DNA from 4 places in the Megasphaera sp. DISK 18 genome. Region 4 is predicted to be linked to each of the others. Evidence: riboswitches for the same ligand, from Rfam matches in the RefSeq annotation. Region 4 holds a riboswitch; each other region holds the start of a gene.

Region 1 (5,140 bases), on a different contig from region 4:
ACCGGACAGCCATAGTAAGCCGCCCGTTTCCGGGCTACGGCCACGGCATGGTAGCGAGGTGCCTCATCCTGCTTATACGAGCTGTCGTGGGCTTCGTCGACGATGAACAGGCCGATGGACCGGGCCGCCGAAAAGACGGCCGACCGGGCACCGATACAGATATGACTGGTCCCGTTTTGCATGCGCAGCCAGTTATTTCGTTTTTCGCCTTGGGACAATTGGCTGTGCATGACGACGACATCGTCACCGAAACGGCGCAGGAAGCGGCGCACGATTTGGCCGGTCAAGGCGATTTCCGGCACTAAGACGATGACCTGCTGTCCCTTAGCCAGTACTTTCTCGGCAAGCTGCATGTAGATTTCTGTCTTGCCGCTGCCCGTAATGCCATGGAGGACGTAGGTTTTTCCGCCTTCATCGCCTTCGATCACATGGAGGGCATCTTTTTGTTCCGCCGTCAGCGGCAGGGCTTCATCCGGTTCAAGCGTCGGCAGGATGTTTGTCGTCCCTGCCGGATGCTGCTCCCAACGGGCAAGGCCCGTCGCAGCCAGGCGGCGCATGAGGTCACGCGTATAGCCTTTCGACTGAAAGAAAGCAGCCGGCGCCGTTCTCTTTTCTTTCAGTTCCGCCAATAAGGCCTGCTGTTTCGGCCGGCCGTGAAGGGTACCATCGAGGTCATCCTTTTCAAAGGCCAGCCAGTCCTCCATTTTATCGGCAATCTTATTCTTTAAAAAGCTCTCACTGCAAAGACCGTTTTCGGCTAAGAGACGAGACACGAGGTCACGACCAAATTTACGGCCGAGGGCTCCTTTTTCCACCCTGCCCTTATCGGCGACATAGAGCTGAACCGACCGGCCTTCTGCCGTCGTCGCCGGCGTCGGCCCCAGGGACAGTACCTCCTGGCGGACGAGGCCGCGTTTATCGATCATGAACAACCGCAGGGCATCGGAAAGATTACAGACATAGTAGTCGCGGATCCAAAGGGCCGTTTCAATCATTTCCTCCCGAAATCCGGTCTGTGATGACAGGAGGCCCTCAATGGGCTTTAAGGTAAAGTCGGCCGGTTCGTCCAGCGCCTCATGGAGGGCGACGACAATCCCCTCTTCCCGGCGAAAGCCAAAGGGAACGATGACGCGGCTTCCGACGCGAACGGCCAGGTGATCCGGCACGGTATACGAAAAGGTCTGCTGTAACCGTTTGGCCGTCGTATTAATGATAATTTCAGCAATCACGGACATACCTCCTCATTAGGGCTGCAGCCGAAGTTCGTCGCTGCCGTCCGAGGGCATACGCCCAAAAACAGAAAGAGACTGCCGTCCCTGCGGCAGTCTCTGCATCTCAATTATAAGCCGGCTTCTTTACGGAGCGTATCCGCTTTATCGGTCTGTTCCCAAGGCAGGTTGAGATCGTTGCGGCCGAAGTGGCCATAAGCAGCAGTCTGTTTGTAAATCGGCCGCTGTAAGTCGAGCATGGCAATGATGCCAGCCGGACGAAGGTCAAAATTCTTTTCAATGAGTCCGACAATTTTTTCATTGTCGACTTTGCCCGTACCAAACGTTTCAACGTGGATTGAAACGGGACGAGCTACGCCGATGGCGTATGCCAACTGGATTTCGCACTTATCGGCAAGGCCGGCGGCGACGACGTTCTTAGCGACGTAACGAGCGGCATAAGCGGCCGAACGGTCGACCTTTGTAGGATCCTTCCCGGAGAAAGCACCGCCGCCGTGACGAGCCATGCCGCCATAGGTATCGACGATGATCTTACGACCGGTCAGACCGGAGTCACCCTGAGGACCGCCGATGACGAAACGGCCCGTCGGATTGATGAAGAGCTTCGTCTTATCATCGAATAAGCCCTGCGGGAGTTCCGGTTTGATGACGAATTCGAGGAGGTCCTTTTCAATCTGTTCACGCGTGATTTCCGGGCTGTGCTGCGCCGAAATGACGATGGTATCGATGCGAACCGGTTTGCCGTCTTCATATTCGACGGTGACTTGGGTCTTGCCGTCCGGACGGAGATAAGAAAGCGTTCCGTCTTTACGAACACTGGCCAGGCGGCGTGCCAAACGGTGCGCTAAGGAAACAGGCAGGGGCATGTAGTCATCCGTTTCATTCGTGGCATAGCCGAACATCATCCCCTGGTCACCGGCACCGATGGTGTCGAACTGGTCCGTATTGCCTTCCTTCTTTTCGAGGGCATCGTCGACGCCCATAGCAATATCCGGCGACTGTTCATCGAGGGATACCAAGACGCCGCAAGTATCGCAGTCAAAGCCGTATTTCGCACGGGTATAACCGATGGAACGAATGGTTTCACGAACGATGTGCGGAATATCGACATAGCACGTCGTCGAAATTTCACCGACGACGTGGACCATCCCGGTAGTCACTAAGGTTTCACAAGCAACGCGGGCATTTTTATCTTTTGCAAGAATGGCATCCAAAATGCTGTCAGAAATTTGGTCAGCCATTTTATCCGGATGCCCTTCGGTTACGGATTCAGATGTAAAGAATTCACGATTTTTCACCATGAGGTTTCCTCCTTAAAAAAAAATTCCCCTCATTCATGACTGTCATGAGAGGGGCTTCCAATCCCCATCTGCCAGTATAAGACTGCTGGAATTAGCACCTTTTCATTTATGAAGGTTGCTGCGACATCATAGGGCCAGTCCCTCCGTCGTCTCTTGATGGTTCTTTATTTGATTTACTGGTTCATTATAATTCAAACCCCTCTATTTTGCAAGTTCTTTTTTGGTATAGCAAACATGAGTTCTGTCCTTCTAAAAAAATTCCGACGTACCCGTTCACCTCCACACTTCCTGAAGAATATTTTTACATCCGTTACAGAAAACGTTATAATGAATAGATAGAAAGAAAGGATGATTATGATGACCAAATTGCGGCCAAGAGATATATTTTTCAACGACCCTTATTTTGACTTTGCCACCCATTGTAAAACGGCAGATTTGCGTTTGGCCAAGCGCGTAGAAATCTGGGATAAATGGTATCGTACCCAAGGATTGGTAAATACCTTACTGCAGCGCGAAAGCCTGGCCTTCATCCGCTATAACGGCACGGAGCGGGAAGAAGCCATGATCCTGCGGATATACGAACGGACACCGGACCGTCTCCTCATCAATACCTATTACGCATCGAAACGAAATGCCACTGAAATCTATGCCGGTACGATTCGTCTGGAACGCTATGCCACAGCCCAGACGACAGGCGACGATTCCTACATGGGCATGATCGACCTCTTAATGTTGAAGACCGACGATGAGCTCGTCGGGTTGAGCGATGTCTTTGAAGATATCCAACAAGCCAAACACATGGCCGCCCAATCCTTAGGCATCTACTTAATGGCTATCTACGACGGCCCCTGGGTCGATGACAGCCGGGCGGACGCCGAAAAGACACCGGCCATGATTGCCGGCGAAGAACGAGAAGAACTCCTCCGGCTGCGCCAGGAAAAAGCTCAAATGGAAGCCGACCGGGAAGAACTCCTGAAGCTTCGTCTCGAATCGCAAAACCGCAAAACCGTTCTTTCTGAACTGGAACGACTGCGTCAAGAACTGGAAGATGAACGAAACGGTCGCCAAGAAGATCTTCAGCACTACGAAGCGACCCTCCGCCAACAGGAAGAGTACACGGAACGGATCAAGGAAAAAGCCGCCATTCAGGTATCGGAGCTGTTGACCCTGCGTCAGACCCTTCGTAAATATGAGGCAAATCCTGAATTGGCAAAAAAAGTTGCTTCAGCACCCGAAAGGACAAGCTCGGCAGCCGTACCGAAGGCCGATGCAGCCGTAAAGCCGTCAGCGCCGATAATCGCCTCGACTCCGGTGAAATCAGACGCCCCGTCACCTTCGAAAGCAGCGGATCCGACAGCCTCGACGGCACCGGCCCGGGCGACGGAAACGAAAAAAACGGCATCACCGGAAAAACCGACAGCGCCGACACAACCATCAGTTTCAGAAACATCGCCGGCTCCCGCGGCATCCGGCGATGGGCCAACCTCTGCGGAACCGATAAAAACAGCAGAACGGACCGCCACAGAAAAGCCGGGGAAAACGGCCGAACCGGCAACCGCCCCGCAGACTACGGACACTTCCGCTGCAACACAAAAAAAAGCCAAGCGTCCTTCCGAAGACCGCGGCCTCGAACTGCCGTCCTTCATGACCCAGCGGGACTATACACACAGCTTGGACCGCTTCCTGGCCGGACGCCAAATCGCCTTGGCCGGCGGTACGCCGGAATGGCAGGGCCGGATAAAGCGCCGCTTCCCGACGGCTGCCGTCCTCAGCGGCTATACCGGCGACGACCGAATCCTGCGGGCTTCCACCCTCTTAGTCATCAACTTGAGTGAAGGCCAGACCGATCTGGTCAAATGGGCCATGGCCGCCGCCAGAGACATGGGCTGCCCCTGCCTTCCCATCAAGACGACAAATTTAAACGGCTTTGCCAAAGCCGTCGTAGAATATGCAAAAAAAGCATAACCAAAAACGGCAAGAAATGACAGATATCGTCTGCATTTCTTGCCGTTTTTTTATGCCTTTGAGGAATGGGTTACCTTATTTTACCCAGGTAACGACATCTTCCATGGCCTGCCGCGTCTTGGCATGGGGTTCTTCGTTGCGATAGCCAAAGCCGGCCATAACCGAAACGCCGAAGTGTTCCGTGTCGAGAAGGCCTTCATCGGCCAGCATGGCTTCTACCTTGCTCCGATTAAAGCCTTCAATGGGGCAGGAATCGACGCCGAGCATGGCTGCCGTCGTCAGCATATTAGCCAGTGCCAGGTAGGTCTGTTTGCTGGCCCAGTCAAAGATGGCCCGATCGCTTTCCAGTAAGTTGAAATCGTCTTTCTGGAAGGCCTCAAAAGCAGCTTTTCTCCCCTGCTCCGCATCTTCCGGCAAATGCTGTACATCGCGCATGATGTGGGTGATGTAAGGAGAGCTGTACAAGGTATCGACTTTCTTGCGAGCCAGCAGGATTACGAAGTGGCTGGCCCCTTTCAAGCTGTTCTGGGCTCCCCAGGCAATGGGGAACAGTTTATCCTTAATATCCTGACGTTCAATGACTAAAAACTTCCACGGTTCAAAGCCAAAGGAGCTCGGCGATAAACGGCCGGCTTCCAAAATGGT
Region 2 (5,140 bases), on a different contig from region 4:
CCCGGCGTTTCGTCGCCGCGAAGGGCCAGGATGTTTTCGATGCCTCGAGCCTTCAGTTCCTGCAATGTTTTAAGTGCATCTTCTTCGGTCAGATAGATGCAGGGCATGTGGGCTACTGTTTCACAGCCCAGGTTTTTTATATATGTTGCGACTTCCGTCGTGCGGTTGCCGCCGTTGCCGCCGGCTCCACAGGTCACGCTGATGAAGTCCGGATGGATCTTGCTCAGTTCATCGAGCGTCGGGTAGACGGTTTCGATAGGCGTATCTCGCTTTGGCGGGAAAACTTCGAACGAAAAGACCGTCTTTTTTGCAAAAAGCTCATGAGTATGCATACATTAATTTCCCCCTCAGATCATAAGAAGATAAAGGGCTGCCCCATAGAGGCAGCCTCTTTTCTATATCTTTATTATATTGAAGATTTTGTTGCCTGTCTATTAGAAACTCGGTAAGATAGCGCCTTGGTACTTGTCTTCGATGAATTTCTTGACTTCCGGAGACTGGAGGGCTTTGACGAGCTTCTGGATTTCCGGACGGTTTTCGTCGCCGTCACGGACGACGAGGACGTTCGCATAGGGCGAATCCTTCGGTTCCAAGAAGAGGGCGTCCTTCAAAGGATTGAGGCCGGCTTCCATAGCAAAGTTGGTGTTGATGAGGGCGATATCGACATCGTCGATGGAGCGGGGAATCTGAGCAGCTTCGAGTTCGACGAACTGGAGGTTTTTATCGTTCTTTACAACGTCCTGGACGGTGGAGGTGATGTTGCCGCCGTCTTTAAGGGTGATGAGACCGGCACTCTGAAGGATGAGGAGGGCACGGCCGCCGTTGGTCGGGTCGTTAGGGATGGCGACTTTCGCGCCGTTTGCAAGATCTTTCAAATCTTTAATTTTGCGGGAGTAAATGCCCATCGGTTCGACATGGATTTTGGCGATGGCTTTTAATTTGGTGCCGTGTTCGCTGTTGAATTTATCGAGGTACGGCGTGTGCTGGAAGAAGTTGGCATCCAGTTCCTTATCATTCAAAGCCAGGTTCGGTTTGACGTAGTCCGTGAATTCGACGACCTTGAGGTCGACCCCTTCTTTGGCCAAGAGCGGTTTGATTTCGTTGAGGATTTCCGCGTGGGGAACGGGGGTTGCGCCGACGGTGACGGTGACATTCTTGTCGGACGAAGCCGTCGTCTGGGAATCACTGCCGCAGCCGGCGGCTAAGAATGCAACGGCCATCAGGGCCGCAGCGGCGAGAACGGAAAGTTTTTTGAAGTTTTTCATGAGTTATACCTCCTGTTAATAGAATAGTCAGACCTTTTTGCTTCGCCATTATCCATGAAAAAAAGCCTCTTCCCGAAAGAGAAAGAGGCTTGGTCTTGGTTCTTTATCTCTCGGAATAGTTTCCGCAGGAATTAGCACCGTGTTATCGGTTGCCGGGCTTCATAGGGCCAGTCCCTCCGCCGCTCTGGATAAATGTCGTTTCAATTGTCTTGTGTAATAGTTTACCATGAATGGGCAATTTGTCAATATGAAAATACTCGATAATCAGTGTCAATTTGAAATAATATGGTGCAAAAAAATTATATTTTAAACGAGAAACCTGTTTTGAGGTTCTTCTATCTTGACAAGAGTCCACTGCCATTATATAATCTAAAGCAAATCATAAATGTTGTCGATGAACGAAACGAGTATATCCGATTGTGGCAGCTACAGCGAGCCGATGGCAGTGGAAGTTCGGCGCAGACCGGCGGATAGAATGGATTCGGGAGATGCGGCCTGAACGGTGACCAGTAGGGTGCGACGGTGTATTTCCACCGCTATCAAAGAAACGTGTATCGCCGTGAGGCCGTACATGTAGAGCTGGACTTACTGAGTCAATTTGGGTGGTACCGCGGAAGAATCTGAACCTTTCGTCCCTTTATAGGGATGGAAAGGTTTTTTTTTGTCTTCAAAGAGAAGGGGAGAGAAAGATGCTGGAAATGAAGGATGTCAGTTTCAATTACGGTAGCGGTGTTCCCGTATTGGAAGGTGTAAATGTGCAAATCGGTGAAGGTGAGTTCATCGGCCTCGGCGGCCGCAACGGCTGTGGGAAGACGACGGTGACTCGCTTGCTCATGGGGCTTGAAAAGCCCGTTTCCGGTGAAATCGTATATAACGGCAAGGTCATAAACGGTGACGATGCTTCCGTTCGCAGCCATTTTATCGGTTACGTATTCCAGCGGCCGGAACGGCAGATGTTTCGGCCGACGGTTCGGGAAGAAGTGGCCTATGGACCGAAGCAGCTGGGCATGAGTGAGTCTGAGATCCAAGAAGCTGTTGAGGACGCCTTGAAGGCGACGCAGCTGACGGAGCTTGCCGAATCGTATCCGCCCAACCTCAATCGCGGTGAAAAACAGCGGGTTGCCATCGCCTCGGCCATCGCCATGCATACGCAGTATCTCATCCTCGATGAACCGACGAGCGGTCAGGACAGTGAAGATAAGGAGCAGCTCATGGAACTTTTGAGCGAACTTCATCAAAAGGGCATGACCATCCTCATCATCAGTCATGATATGGATATTTTTGCAGAATACTGTCAACGGGTCATCGTCATCGGCAATCATACCAAGGCCTTTGACGGGACGCCGGAAGAACTGTTTACGAAACGCTCTGACCTATATGACTTGGGCCTGAGCCGGCCCGACGCCGTCGCCTTGTCCATGGCGGCACCGGATTTTCCTTATTGTAAATCGATGAAGGAATTTACGGCAGCCATGCTGGAAAGAATAGGAGGTACGAAATAATGATGAAAAACTTTGTCCCCGTTACGAAATTAATCGGTACCTTTGCCTTTTCTTTCTGGGCACTGGTCATGCATACGACACTTCCTTTAGTCGGTCTGGTCGTCGTCGAACTCATTCTCTTAGGGCTCTGCGGAAGCTTGTCGCGCAACGTCAAAGCCGTCTTCAGTCTGATCATCTTTGCGGCATTTCTGGCCGTCGTTCAGCTTCTCGGCGGCGGATCCTTAGAATCGGCCTACGTTACGGGCCTTCGTATGCTCGCCATGACCATCGTCTTCATCATCTTGCTGACGACGACGCGCCTCCAGGATTTGACGGCAGCCTTGGTCAAGCAGATTAAGATTCCTTATGAATACGCCTTCATGTTTACGGCGGCCCTGCGCTTCGTGCCGGACTTCATCGCCGAAAGTCAGGCCGTTCAGGAAGCCCAGGCCTGCCGGGGCCTTTCGACGAAGGGCAATGTTTTTAAGAAAGTTATCAACTACATGAGTGTCGTCCAGCCGCTCATGCTGAAGTCCTTGGGCCGGTCGGAAACGATGGCCCTCAGCTTGGAACTGCGCGGCTTTGGCAGTCATGAACACAGTTTTATGAGCAACGTTCAGCCCAAAGGACGCGATTACATCGTTATTTTTGTCATGTTGGCTTTGAGCTGCGGTATCGTTTACTTGCGGATGCAGGGTATGGTATAGGAGGGGAACTCGATGAAACAAGTAGCAGATATTTCTAAATTAGAATTTCATCACCGTCAGGGCGGTCAGTTCCGCTGGATTACCATTACGACGCTGATGCTGGCCATCGGCACGATCTTGCACCTCGTATCGCCAAGCGTCGGCGGCGTTACGCCGAACTGGACGATTGCTACCTACTGCGTCGCCATTTGTTTGACCAAGCCCAGTTATAAACAGGCTCTCGGCATCGGTCTCGTCGCTGCCTTGGTCAATGTTCTGACGTCAAAATCGGGCTTTCCCTATGGCAACCTTATCAGTGAACCCGTCGGGGCCCTTACCTGTGCCTTTATCGTCAAGAACCTGGCCTTCATCAAAGTGAAAGGCCATTCCTGCTTGCCTGCCCTGACCGGCTTTGCCGCTACCTGTATGAGCGGCGGTGCCTTCGTCACTATTTTAAAATTCGTCATGGATCTTCCGAACGTCGTCTATTTTACAGCCATGCTGCCCTTAGTCGTCGTCATCGGCGCCTTGAATGCCATCGTCACGCCGATTATGTATTTTCCGGCCCTGCGCCTCTTCGTATCACGAGGCATCCTCGATTCTCTCGAAGAACAGGAAGTGGCTTCCGATCACAGCATGTATGACTTGAAGCCCGCTCAAGAAGGCCTCATTTCTATGGAACACCTTTCTTATATCTATAATAAACAGAAGACGCCGGTCCTCGATGATGTCAATCTGACGGTCCGTGAAGGCGACTTCCTGGTCATTACCGGCGAAAGCGGCAGCGGCAAGAGCTCGCTGTGCATGGCCATGACCGGCGCTATTCCTCATTATTTCGGCGGTGTCATGAAGGGCATGGTCTATGTCAACGGACAGGCGACGACGCAGACGACGATTTCAAAACTCGCGACCCGCGTTGGAGCCATGCTTGACGATTACGACAGCCAGCTGGTCGCCATGACCGTTGAAGAAGAAATCGCCTTCAGCCTGGAAAATCAGGGCGTTGCCCCCGATAAAATCGACCAGGCCGTCACGGAAGCACTGGAAAAAGTACACATGCTGCCTTATCGCCAGCGTCCTTTGACCAAGCTGTCCGGCGGCCAGCGCCAGCGTCTGGTCATTGCCGATGTCTTGGCAACCAATCCCGACATCCTGGTCTTCGATGAACCGACGTCGGCCCTGGATCCTGAAGGGACCCACGAGTTCTATGAATTGATTCACGATTTGAATGTAACCTACGGCCATACGATTGTCGTCGTCGAACATACGCTGGAAGCGGCCCTTCCTTACGCTAACCGACTGGTTCTCATCGACCACGGCCACATCCTCAGCGATGCCGACGTTGAAACGACGCTGCGCTATATGTACGATCATGATATTTATGCCAGTGCCATTCCCAAGATGTTTGCTTGTCAAATGGATCTTGAAAAAGCCGGCTGCCGCTTCGATGCGCCGTGGCTTTCGGCAGAAACGGCCGTAGCAGCCGTTCAAAAGGGGATCCGGTCATGAAAATCCTCTGTTTAGGCGATAGTTTGACCTATGGGTACGATGTGCTTCCGGGAGAGCGGTGGACGACCTTGGTGGCTGCAGACGGCAAGATTCAGATCGATAACCGGGGACAATGCGGCGACACGACGGCCGGCATGGTCTTTCGCCTGCACCAGCTTGACCTCATCGGCTACGATGCCTTCTTCATCATGGGAGGGTC
Region 3 (5,140 bases), on a different contig from region 4:
TGGGAATATCTTAAAGCCTTGTCCTTAGGCCTCGTTCCCATCTGCCTGCAGGCGACGATTCGCTACGTCGTCGACGCCCACGGCAAGACCCAGATATCGATGGCCATCCTCATGACCAACCTGGTTCTCACCATCATCCTCTTTCGCCTGCTCATCTTCGGCGCCGGCCCCATTCCGGCCATGGGCGGCATCGGCACGGGCTATGCCATTACCATCGCCGGCTGGGTGTCCTTTTTACTCTTCGTCGCCGTCCTGACCTTTATGGAGCCCTTTCGCTCGTACGATTTATGGCGCCGCCTGCGTCCTTTCAGCTGGCATCACGCCTATCACCAGTTGGAACTGGGCATTCCCATCTTCATCGCCGTCTTCTGTGAGACCAGCCTCTTTTCCATCGTCAGCCTTTTGATGGCAGAATTCGGCACCTTATATCTCGCCGCCAACCAGGGCGCCATCAGCTTCACGACCTTGACCTATACCATTCCCTGGAGCATCAGCCTGGCGGCAACCATCGTCATCGGCTACGAAGTAGGTGCCAAAAACTATCAGGGTGCCCGGCAGTACGCCGTCCTCTGTCAAATCACGGCCCTCATCATCGCCGTCGGCGTCACCTTATTCACCTACGTCTTCGTCGACGACATTGCCGCCATCTTTACGACGGATGCCGAAACCTTCCGGGCCCTCCGAACCTTCCTCTTGTGTGCCGTAGCCTTTGCCTTCTGCGATGCTATGGGTACGCCCGTCCAGGGGATCCTCCGCGGATACAAAGATGTCCGCATCATTACCTACATCGCCTTTATCACCTACTGGTTCATCAGCATTCCCATGGGCTATGCCATGGCCCATCTCACGCCCTACGGCCCCTTCGGCTACTGGCTCAGCCTGATCATCAGCCTGGCCATCAACGCCGCGGCCCTCAACTGGCGGCTGTGGAAACAGACGGCCTGGCGTTTATCATAGTTATATAAAGGAGTTGATTCTATGCCAACGATTGAACAATTAACGGCCTACGCGCAGGTATTACTGCAAAAAGGCCTCAATCTTCAAAAAGAACAGACCTTAGTCATCAATGCCCCCGTCGAAGGCCACGACTTCGTCACCTTACTGACCAAAGAAGCCTATACGATGGGTGCCTCCGAAGTCGTCGTCAACTGGCGCTCCGACGACATGACCCGCCTGCGCTACGAATATGAAGACCTGTCGTCTTTTGAGTCCCTGCCCGACTGGCGCCGCGACTTCAGCCTTCATTACTACCATAAAAAAGCGGCCTTCCTGAGCCTCATTTCGGCCAATCCCAAGCTCTTGAGCGGCATCGACACCAAGAAGATTTTCGCCCAGCAAAAGGCGCACAATAAGGCCTTAAAAGAATATATCGACGGCATGATGGCCTCCAAGACGACGTGGCTCGTCGCCGCCGTCCCGAGCGCCGTCTGGGCCAAGCTCCTCTACCCGGATCTTGACGCCGACAAGGCTTATGAAGCCCTGTGGAACCAGATTCTCCAATCGTCGAGAGCCGACGGTGTGGATCCCTTGGCCGACTGGGATGCCCATCTGGCCAACCTCAAGGCCCGCCGGACGTGGATGACGAATCAGCACTTCACGAGCCTTCACTACACCAACAGCCTGGGCACGGATCTTACCGTCGGCCTTCCCGATAACCATATCTGGCAAGGCGGCATGGAAGAAACGGAAACGGCCATCTTATTCAATGCCAACGTGCCGACAGAAGAAATCTACTCGGCCCCCAAGGCCGACGCCGTAAACGGTACGGTATACAGCACGCGGCCTCTCGTCTACAACGGCAACACCATCGATCAATTCCACCTGACCTTTAAGGACGGCAAGGTCGTCGACGCCGCCGCAAAAGTCGGTGAAGACGTCTTACAGAAGCTCGTCGCCGTCGATGAAGGCGCCGGCCGCCTGGGCGAAGTGGCCCTCATCCCCTACGCCTCGCCCATTTCCCTGTCGGGCATCTTATTCTACGAAACCTTATTCGATGAAAATGCCTCCTGCCATTTAGCCCTGGGCGCGTCGTACCCGACCTGCCTTGAAGGCGGCACAGAACTCGACAAAGAAGGCCTTTCTAAAGCCGGCCTCAACGATTCCATGATCCACGTCGACTTCATGGTCGGTTCCAAAGACCTTACCATTACGGGCCTAAAAAAAGACGGCACCGTCGTCCCTGTATTCACCAACGGAAACTGGGCCGAGTAAAGATTACTTATTGACAACGGCAAAAAGCCGTGCTATTATAAGTTGCAACAACGATATACCTTTCATCCAGAGCAGCTGAGGGACTGGCCCGATGACGCTGCGGCAACCCCCATTCGGGAAGGTGCCAAGTCCACCGGAACATTCCGACAGATGAAGTAACACCGTATTGACGGCCGTCATCTGCATGACGGCCTTTTTTATTGTCTTTATCCCCTGTACGCCTGGCTCAAGGAGTGATACTGTGATTACCTTAAAGAACATTACCAAAACCTACGGCGGCGCTGCCCAAATCCAAGCCTTAAAGGGCATCAACCTGACCATCGAAGACGGCGAGATCTTCGGCATCATCGGCAAGAGCGGCGCCGGTAAATCGACCCTCGTCCGCTGCATCAATATGCTGGAAAAACCGACCAGCGGCGAAGTCATCATCGACGACAAAGACCTGTGCAAAATGAGCGAATCTCAGCTTCGGGCAGAACGCAAAAATATCGGCATGATTTTCCAGCACTTCAACCTCCTCTCATCGCGGACGGTTGCTGAAAACATCGCCTTCCCCTTGGAACTGGTCGGCGCCTCGAAAGACGTCATCCATAAAAAAGTCGAATCCCTGTTGGAACTGGTCGGCCTCAGCGACCGCGCCGCCAACTATCCGTCTCAACTCTCGGGCGGCCAGAAACAGCGCGTCGGCATTGCCCGGGCTCTTGCCAGCGACCCCAAGATTCTCCTTTGCGACGAAGCGACGTCGGCCCTCGACCCGCAGACGACGAAATCTATCTTAGAACTCCTCCAGGACATCAATCAGCGCCTGGGCATTACCATCGTCATCATCACCCATGAAATGGCTGTCGTCCAAAACATCTGCCATCGGGCAGCCGTCATCGAAGGCGGCGTCATCAAGGAAATGGGCCGCGTCGTCGACATCTTCACCAATCCCCAGTCCCAGACCATGAAAGACTTCGTCACGTCGGTCATCAACATGGAACTGCCGAAGGGGATCAAGAATCTCGGCGTCTCCGACCAGCCTACGCCGGACCACGACATGCTCGTCCGCCTGCGCTTTAAAGGCAAGGCTACCCACGAACCGGTCGTCTCGGAAATCGTCAGCACCTTCCACGTCAAGGTCAGCGTTCTCTACGGCAACATCGACTACATCCAGGATGAACCCTTCGGCTACTTGATCATCGTCATCATGGGCGATATGGAAACCCAGGCCAAGGCCTTCTCGTATATTAAAACATTACCGATAGGAAGTGAGGTATTAGGTTATGTCCCAAGAAATCATTAAGTTAATGCTCCAAGGCATTGAAGAAACGTTCTATATGGTCGCCGTGGCCACGGTCATCGCCGGCATCATCGGCATTCCCCTGGGCGTCACCTTAGTCACGACCAGCAAGGGCCACATCCTGCAAAACCTCTTCATCAACCGGATTTTGGGCACCATCGTCAACATCATCCGTTCCGTGCCCTTCATCATCCTCATGGTGGCTATCATCCCCTTGACCCGACTCATTGCCGGTACGTCCATCGGTACGGCCGCAGCCTGCGTCCCCTTGACCATCGTCGCCATTCCCTTCCTCAGCCGCCTCGTCGAAACGTCGATCCGCGATGTCGATTACGGCCTCGTCGAAGCGGCTGAATCCATGGGCGCTACGCCCTTCCAGATCATCCGCAAGGTCCTCCTGCCGGAAGCCCTGCCGACGATCATCAACAACGTTACGGTCCTCATCGTCAACCTCATCGGCGCATCGGCCATGGCCGGTGCCATCGGCGGCGGCGGCCTCGGGGACATCGCCATCCGCTACGGCTACCAGCGCTTCCGTCCCGACGTCATGTTAGCGACGATCATCATCCTCATCGTCGTCGTCAACCTCATCCAGTACGGCGGCGACCTGGCATCGCATAAGAAGAATAAGAAATAAAAAATCTGCAAGCCTAGACATGAACGGGGTTTATCTCCTGTTCATGTCTTTTTTATGTCGCCTTGAAGATGAAAAGAGACAGCTGCGCAGAAATTAACTGCCCGCTGTCAATCACCGGTCTTGCCGGCCAAACCGCGGCAGGCCTTTTGATGAAGCTCCGACGACAATAACGATGATAATTGAAGCTCTGTAAAGCGTCACATCTATATTAGGCCAACAAAAAAGCGCCTTGTGAACGAGAGTGTCCACAAGACGTTGTTGTATGAGCTTCTTATGCTTCTAATTGACCGACGATGTCGCTGATATGGGCGATGCCTTGGTCCTTGCAGTATTGGTCGAGGCCTTCGGCGACGGTTTCGACGGCCCGGGGGTCGACGAAGTTATGGGCGCCGACAGCGACCGTGCTGGCACCGGCCAGCATGAATTCTACGGCATCCTGCCAGGTCACGATACCGCCCAGGCCCAGGATGGGAATGGAGACGGCCTTCGACGCCTGCCAAACCATGCGCAGGGCGATGGGTTTTACGGCAGGCCCCGACAGCCCGCCGGTGATGTTGCCCAAGATGGGCCGACGCGTCGTGATGTCGATAGCCATGCCGGTCAGGGTGTTGATGAGGGAAATGGCATCAGCACCGGCCGCTTCGACGGCCTTGGCCATGGTCGTAATATCGGTGACGTTAGGCGATAATTTGACGATGACCGGCTTTTTCGTATGGTCCTTGACGCTGCGCGTAACGGCGGCCGCCGCTTCGGGCTGGGTACCGAAGACGATCCCCCCTTCTTTGACGTTGGGGCAGGAAATATTGACTTCAAGACCGGCGACGCCATCGACGTCGAGGTCGGCTGCGATTTGTCCGTATTCTTCGACACTGCCGGCGGAGACATTGACGATGAGCGGCGTTTGACAGGAAGACGTTACCTTCGGCAGGATGTCCCGTTTAAAGGCGTCGACACCGGGGTTTTCCAAACCGATGCAGTTGAGCATGCCTGCCGGCGTTTCGGCGACGCGG
Region 4 (5,140 bases):
GATGACGGCGATTTGGCCCTTGGGCCGTATGAAGTGCGGCCGTTCTTGTGCGGCCTGGCGTTCATTGTGCAAGTGCGGCCCGAAAAAGAAAACGCAGGCCATGATGACGGCCGAACTGGCAAAGGCTACGCCCTGCCAGGGAAGGTGGAATTGGAGCAAAAAGGCAAAGAAGGCGGCGCCCATGAAATTGCCCAGAGACCACATGGCCTGCAGGCCCGACATGATGCGCGTACGAACTTTGCGTTCGATAAAGATGCCGTTGATATTGACGACGACATCCATGAGGCCTAAAGAAGCGCCGAGGCAGACCGCCGTCAGGACAGCCAGCCCATAGGCCGGCATGTAGCACAAGAGATTCAAAAAGGCAGCGATGCACAAGCCGGCGATGGTCAAGGAACGACGGCAGCCGAGACGGGCCGCAATGGTACCGGCCAGCATCATCATGATCAAGGCCCCGAGGCCGATTCCCAGCAAGAGAAAGCCCAAGTGGTCGGCCGGTATCGCCAGGTGCCGTTTCAAGAAAGGAATGAGCGACGCCCACGTCGTAAAGCCGAAACCGCCGATAAAGTAAAAGGCTTTTGCCGAATAAATCTGCCAATGTAAATCCCGTTCAAACTGCATGTTTTATCACCTCGAAGCTATGTGCGCAAAAAAAGCCGGATAAAAAACCACAACAGACCTGACTGCCCTTACGTCGACCTGCAAATATACGGACTTGCAGGACCTCCGGACAATGGCTGCTGCGACATCTTATCCAGCCTGATACAATACGGGTATAAAGCCCTCCGATGAGTAGGTTCATTATAACATGAGACAAAAAAATTCTCAAGAAAAGCAAAAAAGGACTTGACAGTGTATTCTCTCAATGGTACTATATACACCATCAACAACACATTGTCTTTCATCAAGAGCAGCCGAGGGAATGGCCCGATGACGCTGCGGCAACCCCCAATCGGGATAGGTGCCAAGTCCAGCGGTATATTACCGGCAGATGAACGAATCGCAATCCGAGCCGTCATCTGAATGACGGCTTTTCTTTTTGAGCGACAACTTCCATTTACTTTCAGAAAGGATATGATTTACATGAAAATAACGGTAAAAAAAGTCTTTGCAGCCCTCCTCATCGCCACGGCCTGCCTGGCTGTCGCCGGCTGCGGATCCTCCAGCGATTCCGCTGCCTCCGGTGACAAGAAAGAAATCAAAGTCGGCGTCACCGCCGGTCCCCATGCAGAAGTCATGGAAGAAGTCGCCAAAGAAGCTGCCAAACAAGGCCTCGACATCAAAGTCGTCGAATTCAACGACTACGTCCAGCCCAACAAGGCCCTGGCCGACGGAGACCTCGATATGAACTCCATGCAGCACCAGCCGTACCTCGATAACGTCGTTAAGAAACAGGGCTTAAAGCTCGTTTCCATCGGCAAGACGATTATCCTGCCCATGGCCGTTTATTCCCATAAATATAAAGATCTCAAAGACGTCGCCGACGGCGCCAAGGTAACGATTCCGAACGACCCGACCAACGGTGCCCGGGCCTTGCTCCTGCTCCAGCAGGCCGGCCTGATTACTTTGAAGAACGGCAACTCCGTAGACGCTTCGGTAACGGACATTACGGCCAATCCGAAAAATCTCCAGTTCGTCGAACTCGATGCCGCTCAGATTCCCCGTTCTCTCGATGACACGGACCTGGCCTGCGTCAACACCAACTACGCCATTCCGGCCGGTCTGAACCCGCAGAAGGATTCCCTCCTCGTTGAATCGAAGGACTCGCCGTATGCCAACGTACTCGTCGTTCGCCAAGGCGATGAAAACAACGAAACCTACAAAAAGGTCCTCGCTATTTATCAGTCTGCCCCGATTAAACAGTTCATCGACGAACACTTCCAAGGAACGATTCTCCCGGCATTCTAAGCCATCGCTTCTAAAAGACAGTCTTCAAAAAAGATAGACACTACAAGGCCTCGTGCATAATATCTTCTGCACGAGGCCTTTTTATTATGGTATAATAAAAATTATCATCATGAATCAGAAAGGAGCCTGACCTATGAAAGCAGTATTCGTCGACTTCGAGATGAACCCCATCGGGCGCGACCAAAAAGAAGCACGCCGAACGTGTAAGGGCGAAATCATCGAAATCGGTGCCGTCAAGATAGACGAAGAAGGCAATGAAATCTCTGCCTATAAAGAATACGTCATGCCGGAATACACGACGACCATGAATCAGACTTGCCAAGAATTGACGGGCATTACGATGGAAATGTTAAAGGGAAAGCCCCATTTCACCGAAGCCTTCGATCACTTTCTCACCTGGTGCAATGAAGGCTGTCCCAACGATTACGAGATGTATGCCTGGAGCGAAAACGACTGGCGTCAGCTCGACAGCGAACTCCGTCTCAAAATTACCAATGCTAAAGAAGATGAACGCGTCCGCTGGATGCTCGAACACTGGCAGAATTTTCAACAGATTTACTGCAATCTGCTGGGGCTCGACAACGTCATATCCCTGGATAAAGCAGTCAGCACCCTTGGCGAAACCTTCGACGGCCAAATGCACGACGCCTTGTGGGATGCCCGCAACACTTCAAAACTATATGTATTATCCAAGAAGAGCGATGAATTCCGCCACATCATGCAGCCTATCATCGACGCTACTAAAGTCACCGGCCCCCTCACCTTTTCACTGGCCGATGCCTTCCGTGAAGCCCGTAAATAAGCGGTTTGAAGAAAAACGGATATCGCCTTCTGTCTACATTCTGCGAGGTATTTTATGATTCACACGCGAATTCGATTTCTGATTCTGATCGTACTGCTGCCCATTTTGGCCCTTACCTTGACGGCCTGCTATACCATCACCTTAAAAGAAAAACGTGTCGACGGCCTCGGTTCGGCTATTTCCATAAAATTACCGGGCAACCTGCAAAGCTTCGACCTGCCCATTCCCGTAAGTCCCGCCGCCAAGCCTTATTATGAAGGCAGTCGCCTCTACGGTGAAAACGATGCCGGTCTTTACATCGCCGTTTACACCAACCGTGTCGACGTCCGAAAAATGGCCGATGACCTCCACCTGAAACAAGAAGACGCCGTCCGACAGAACCTTGCCCAGACGGTCGATACGACAACACAGGCGGTCTTAGCCAAAATCGGAGCCGAAAACGTTTCAACCACGCAAGAAGAACGGACGCTGGACGGAAAACCCGCCGTAGTCCGCAACGCAACCTTTACCTACGAAAAAAGATCCATGCGGGCGCGCCTCCTTGGATTTTCAGACGGGCCTGTGACCTGGATTGTCGTCGTGGCCTGTGATGAAAATAAGGATGATAAGATAAAATTAGCTGACGAAATCATAGACTCCGTCAGCTTACAGCCCTAAGGCCATCATATCCGATATAATTATTCCTGCATCCTTTTATAGATTGGCAGTTTCTTCAAATGCCTCAGGGTAAATACCGAGGTAATGCCGATGAGAAGCCCCGTTCCCGCTCCGGCTACGGCCAGAACCGGCAGGTACAGCATGATTTTAAGGTTGGCCACGACCAGCGAGGCAACGAGGACCTGCCCGAGATTATGGAAGATGCCGCCGGCCATGCTGACGCCGAGAATCGAAAACTTCCCGGCTCCCTTGAGAAGGAGCATGACGCCTAAACTGAGGACAGCACCGGCCACGCTGTAAAAGAATGCGTTAATCCCACCGCCAAAAGCGGCCGCTAAGAGGACGCGAACGAAGAGAATAAGGCAGACATCCCGTTTTCGCGGCAGGGAGTACATGGCGATGACCGTAATCAAATTGGCCAGCCCCAGCTTAGCCCCCGGCGCAATAAAAGGAACGGGAAGCATGCCTTCGACGATATATAGGACTAAGGATTGAGCGATAAACAGGCTCAACATGATGATGCGAAACGTTTTTTTCATAAGCCACCTCTAATGGGCCGGAATGACATCCGGTTCGCCGCCCCCGGCAGACTTGACTTCGATCAGCAGCTTATGAGGCAGGCAAACGACGGTTGCCCCGGGACGGCTGATAAAGCCCTCGCCGATACAGATTTTATCCGGGCAGTCCGCTTCGACGATGCCAATGGTATCATCTTTGACGACGACCAGATTATAGCCGTGGTCCGTCTTGATAGGAATCGTCTCCGTTCCCTGATGACCTGACAAGGGGACTTCTTTATATATTTTGCCGTCGACTTGAATGACAGCATACGTATCGTGAACAGCCGCATCATTCCCGGTCATGTAAAAGATACCCTCCGGAATAAGGGATAAGACGAGGAGGACGGCAACGAGGAGAATATCCCATTTATTAATGATTTGTTTCATATGTTTTCCAGACTGACGAATAGGAGAAATAACGATGAATAAAAAATACGCAGCAATCCTGCTCCTAGCCGCAGCCGCCGTGTGGACCAGCGGGTGCAGCCCCCAGCCGATATCATCGCAGCAGGCAAAGCCCATACAGGCCACGAAAGCCCCTTCTGCCCCGGCCATCAAGACCGATTCTAAAGCCGCCAGCGACGAAGGGATTAAAAACTATCAGGCTGGAGACTATGACAAAGCCCTTCTCGACTTCGACAAAGCCCTTTCCCTTGACGCCGACAACTATCAGGCTCTCAGCAACAAAGGCGTTACCCTGGCCATGCGCGGCAATGAAACGGGAAATAAAAAGGACGTTGAGCAAGGCATTGCCCTTATAGAGCAAGCCCTGCAGTTAGCCCCAAAAGATATGGCCTCTTTGTATAACATGGCCCTGGCCTGTAAAATCGACGGCCAGTACGATAAGGCCATTACGTACTTTAAAAATGTCATCGCAGCCGACCCGGGAAACACTTGGAGTTATTACGGCATTGCGACAATTTACGGCGACCTGGGAAAAGCAGACCAAGCCCTGCCTTATTTAAAACAAGCCATCGACCTCGGCGGTGAATCCGTAAAGGAGGCTGCCCGGACCCAGAGTCATTTCGATAAAATCAGAGACAACAAGCAGTTCCAAAGCGTCGTCCGTTAATTACATATCTTCTTCAGCGATTTCACAAAGAATATGGCCGATCATGATATGCATTTCTTGAGCCCGTGCCGTTACCTTAGCCGGAATGGCCAGGCAGATGTCGCAGACATCTTTCATCTTACCGCCGCCATAGGCCGTCAT

Evidence for each region. Region 4 has a riboswitch for S-adenosylmethionine ahead of A0U42_RS02425 (MetQ/NlpA family ABC transporter substrate-binding protein). Riboswitches for the same ligand answer to the same signal wherever they lie in the genome.
Region 1: linked by a shared signal. The riboswitch ahead of metK (methionine adenosyltransferase) and the one ahead of A0U42_RS02425 (MetQ/NlpA family ABC transporter substrate-binding protein) in region 4 are both predicted to bind S-adenosylmethionine.
Region 2: linked by a shared signal. The riboswitch ahead of A0U42_RS06145 (MetQ/NlpA family ABC transporter substrate-binding protein) and the one ahead of A0U42_RS02425 (MetQ/NlpA family ABC transporter substrate-binding protein) in region 4 are both predicted to bind S-adenosylmethionine.
Region 3: linked by a shared signal. The riboswitch ahead of A0U42_RS04985 (methionine ABC transporter ATP-binding protein) and the one ahead of A0U42_RS02425 (MetQ/NlpA family ABC transporter substrate-binding protein) in region 4 are both predicted to bind S-adenosylmethionine.

Annotation. Positions count from the first base shown of each region.
Region 1 is NZ_LUGJ01000034.1:12,107-17,246, forward strand. It holds gene priA (primosomal protein N') at 1-1,229, opposite strand, end outside; gene metK (methionine adenosyltransferase) at 1,340-2,530, opposite strand; SAM riboswitch class I at 2,592-2,693, opposite strand; gene A0U42_RS07645 (hypothetical protein) at 2,885-4,495, shown strand; gene A0U42_RS07650 (NAD(P)H-dependent oxidoreductase) at 4,571-5,140, opposite strand, start outside.
Region 2 is NZ_LUGJ01000025.1:599-5,738, forward strand. It holds gene metF (methylenetetrahydrofolate reductase [NAD(P)H]) at 1-332, opposite strand, end outside; gene A0U42_RS06145 (MetQ/NlpA family ABC transporter substrate-binding protein) at 435-1,265, opposite strand; SAM riboswitch class I at 1,366-1,460, opposite strand; gene A0U42_RS06150 (energy-coupling factor ABC transporter ATP-binding protein) at 1,955-2,767, shown strand; gene A0U42_RS06155 (energy-coupling factor transporter transmembrane protein EcfT) at 2,770-3,453, shown strand; gene A0U42_RS06160 (tryptophan transporter) at 3,466-4,941, shown strand; gene A0U42_RS06165 (GDSL-type esterase/lipase family protein) at 4,938-5,140, shown strand, end outside.
Region 3 is NZ_LUGJ01000021.1:37,751-42,890, reverse strand. It holds gene A0U42_RS04995 (MATE family efflux transporter) at 1-957, shown strand, start outside; gene A0U42_RS04990 (aminopeptidase) at 979-2,211, shown strand; SAM riboswitch class I at 2,271-2,368, shown strand; gene A0U42_RS04985 (methionine ABC transporter ATP-binding protein) at 2,453-3,496, shown strand; gene A0U42_RS04980 (methionine ABC transporter permease) at 3,477-4,130, shown strand; gene A0U42_RS04975 (dihydroorotate dehydrogenase) at 4,402-5,140, opposite strand, start outside.
Region 4 is NZ_LUGJ01000011.1:634-5,773, forward strand. It holds gene A0U42_RS02420 (MFS transporter) at 1-621, opposite strand, end outside; SAM riboswitch class I at 899-998, shown strand; gene A0U42_RS02425 (MetQ/NlpA family ABC transporter substrate-binding protein) at 1,084-1,908, shown strand; gene A0U42_RS02430 (3'-5' exonuclease) at 2,042-2,710, shown strand; gene A0U42_RS02435 (hypothetical protein) at 2,765-3,367, shown strand; gene A0U42_RS02440 (Gx transporter family protein) at 3,388-3,906, opposite strand; gene A0U42_RS02445 (NusG domain II-containing protein) at 3,916-4,314, opposite strand; gene A0U42_RS02450 (tetratricopeptide repeat protein) at 4,349-4,999, shown strand; gene gmhA (D-sedoheptulose 7-phosphate isomerase) at 5,000-5,140, opposite strand, start outside.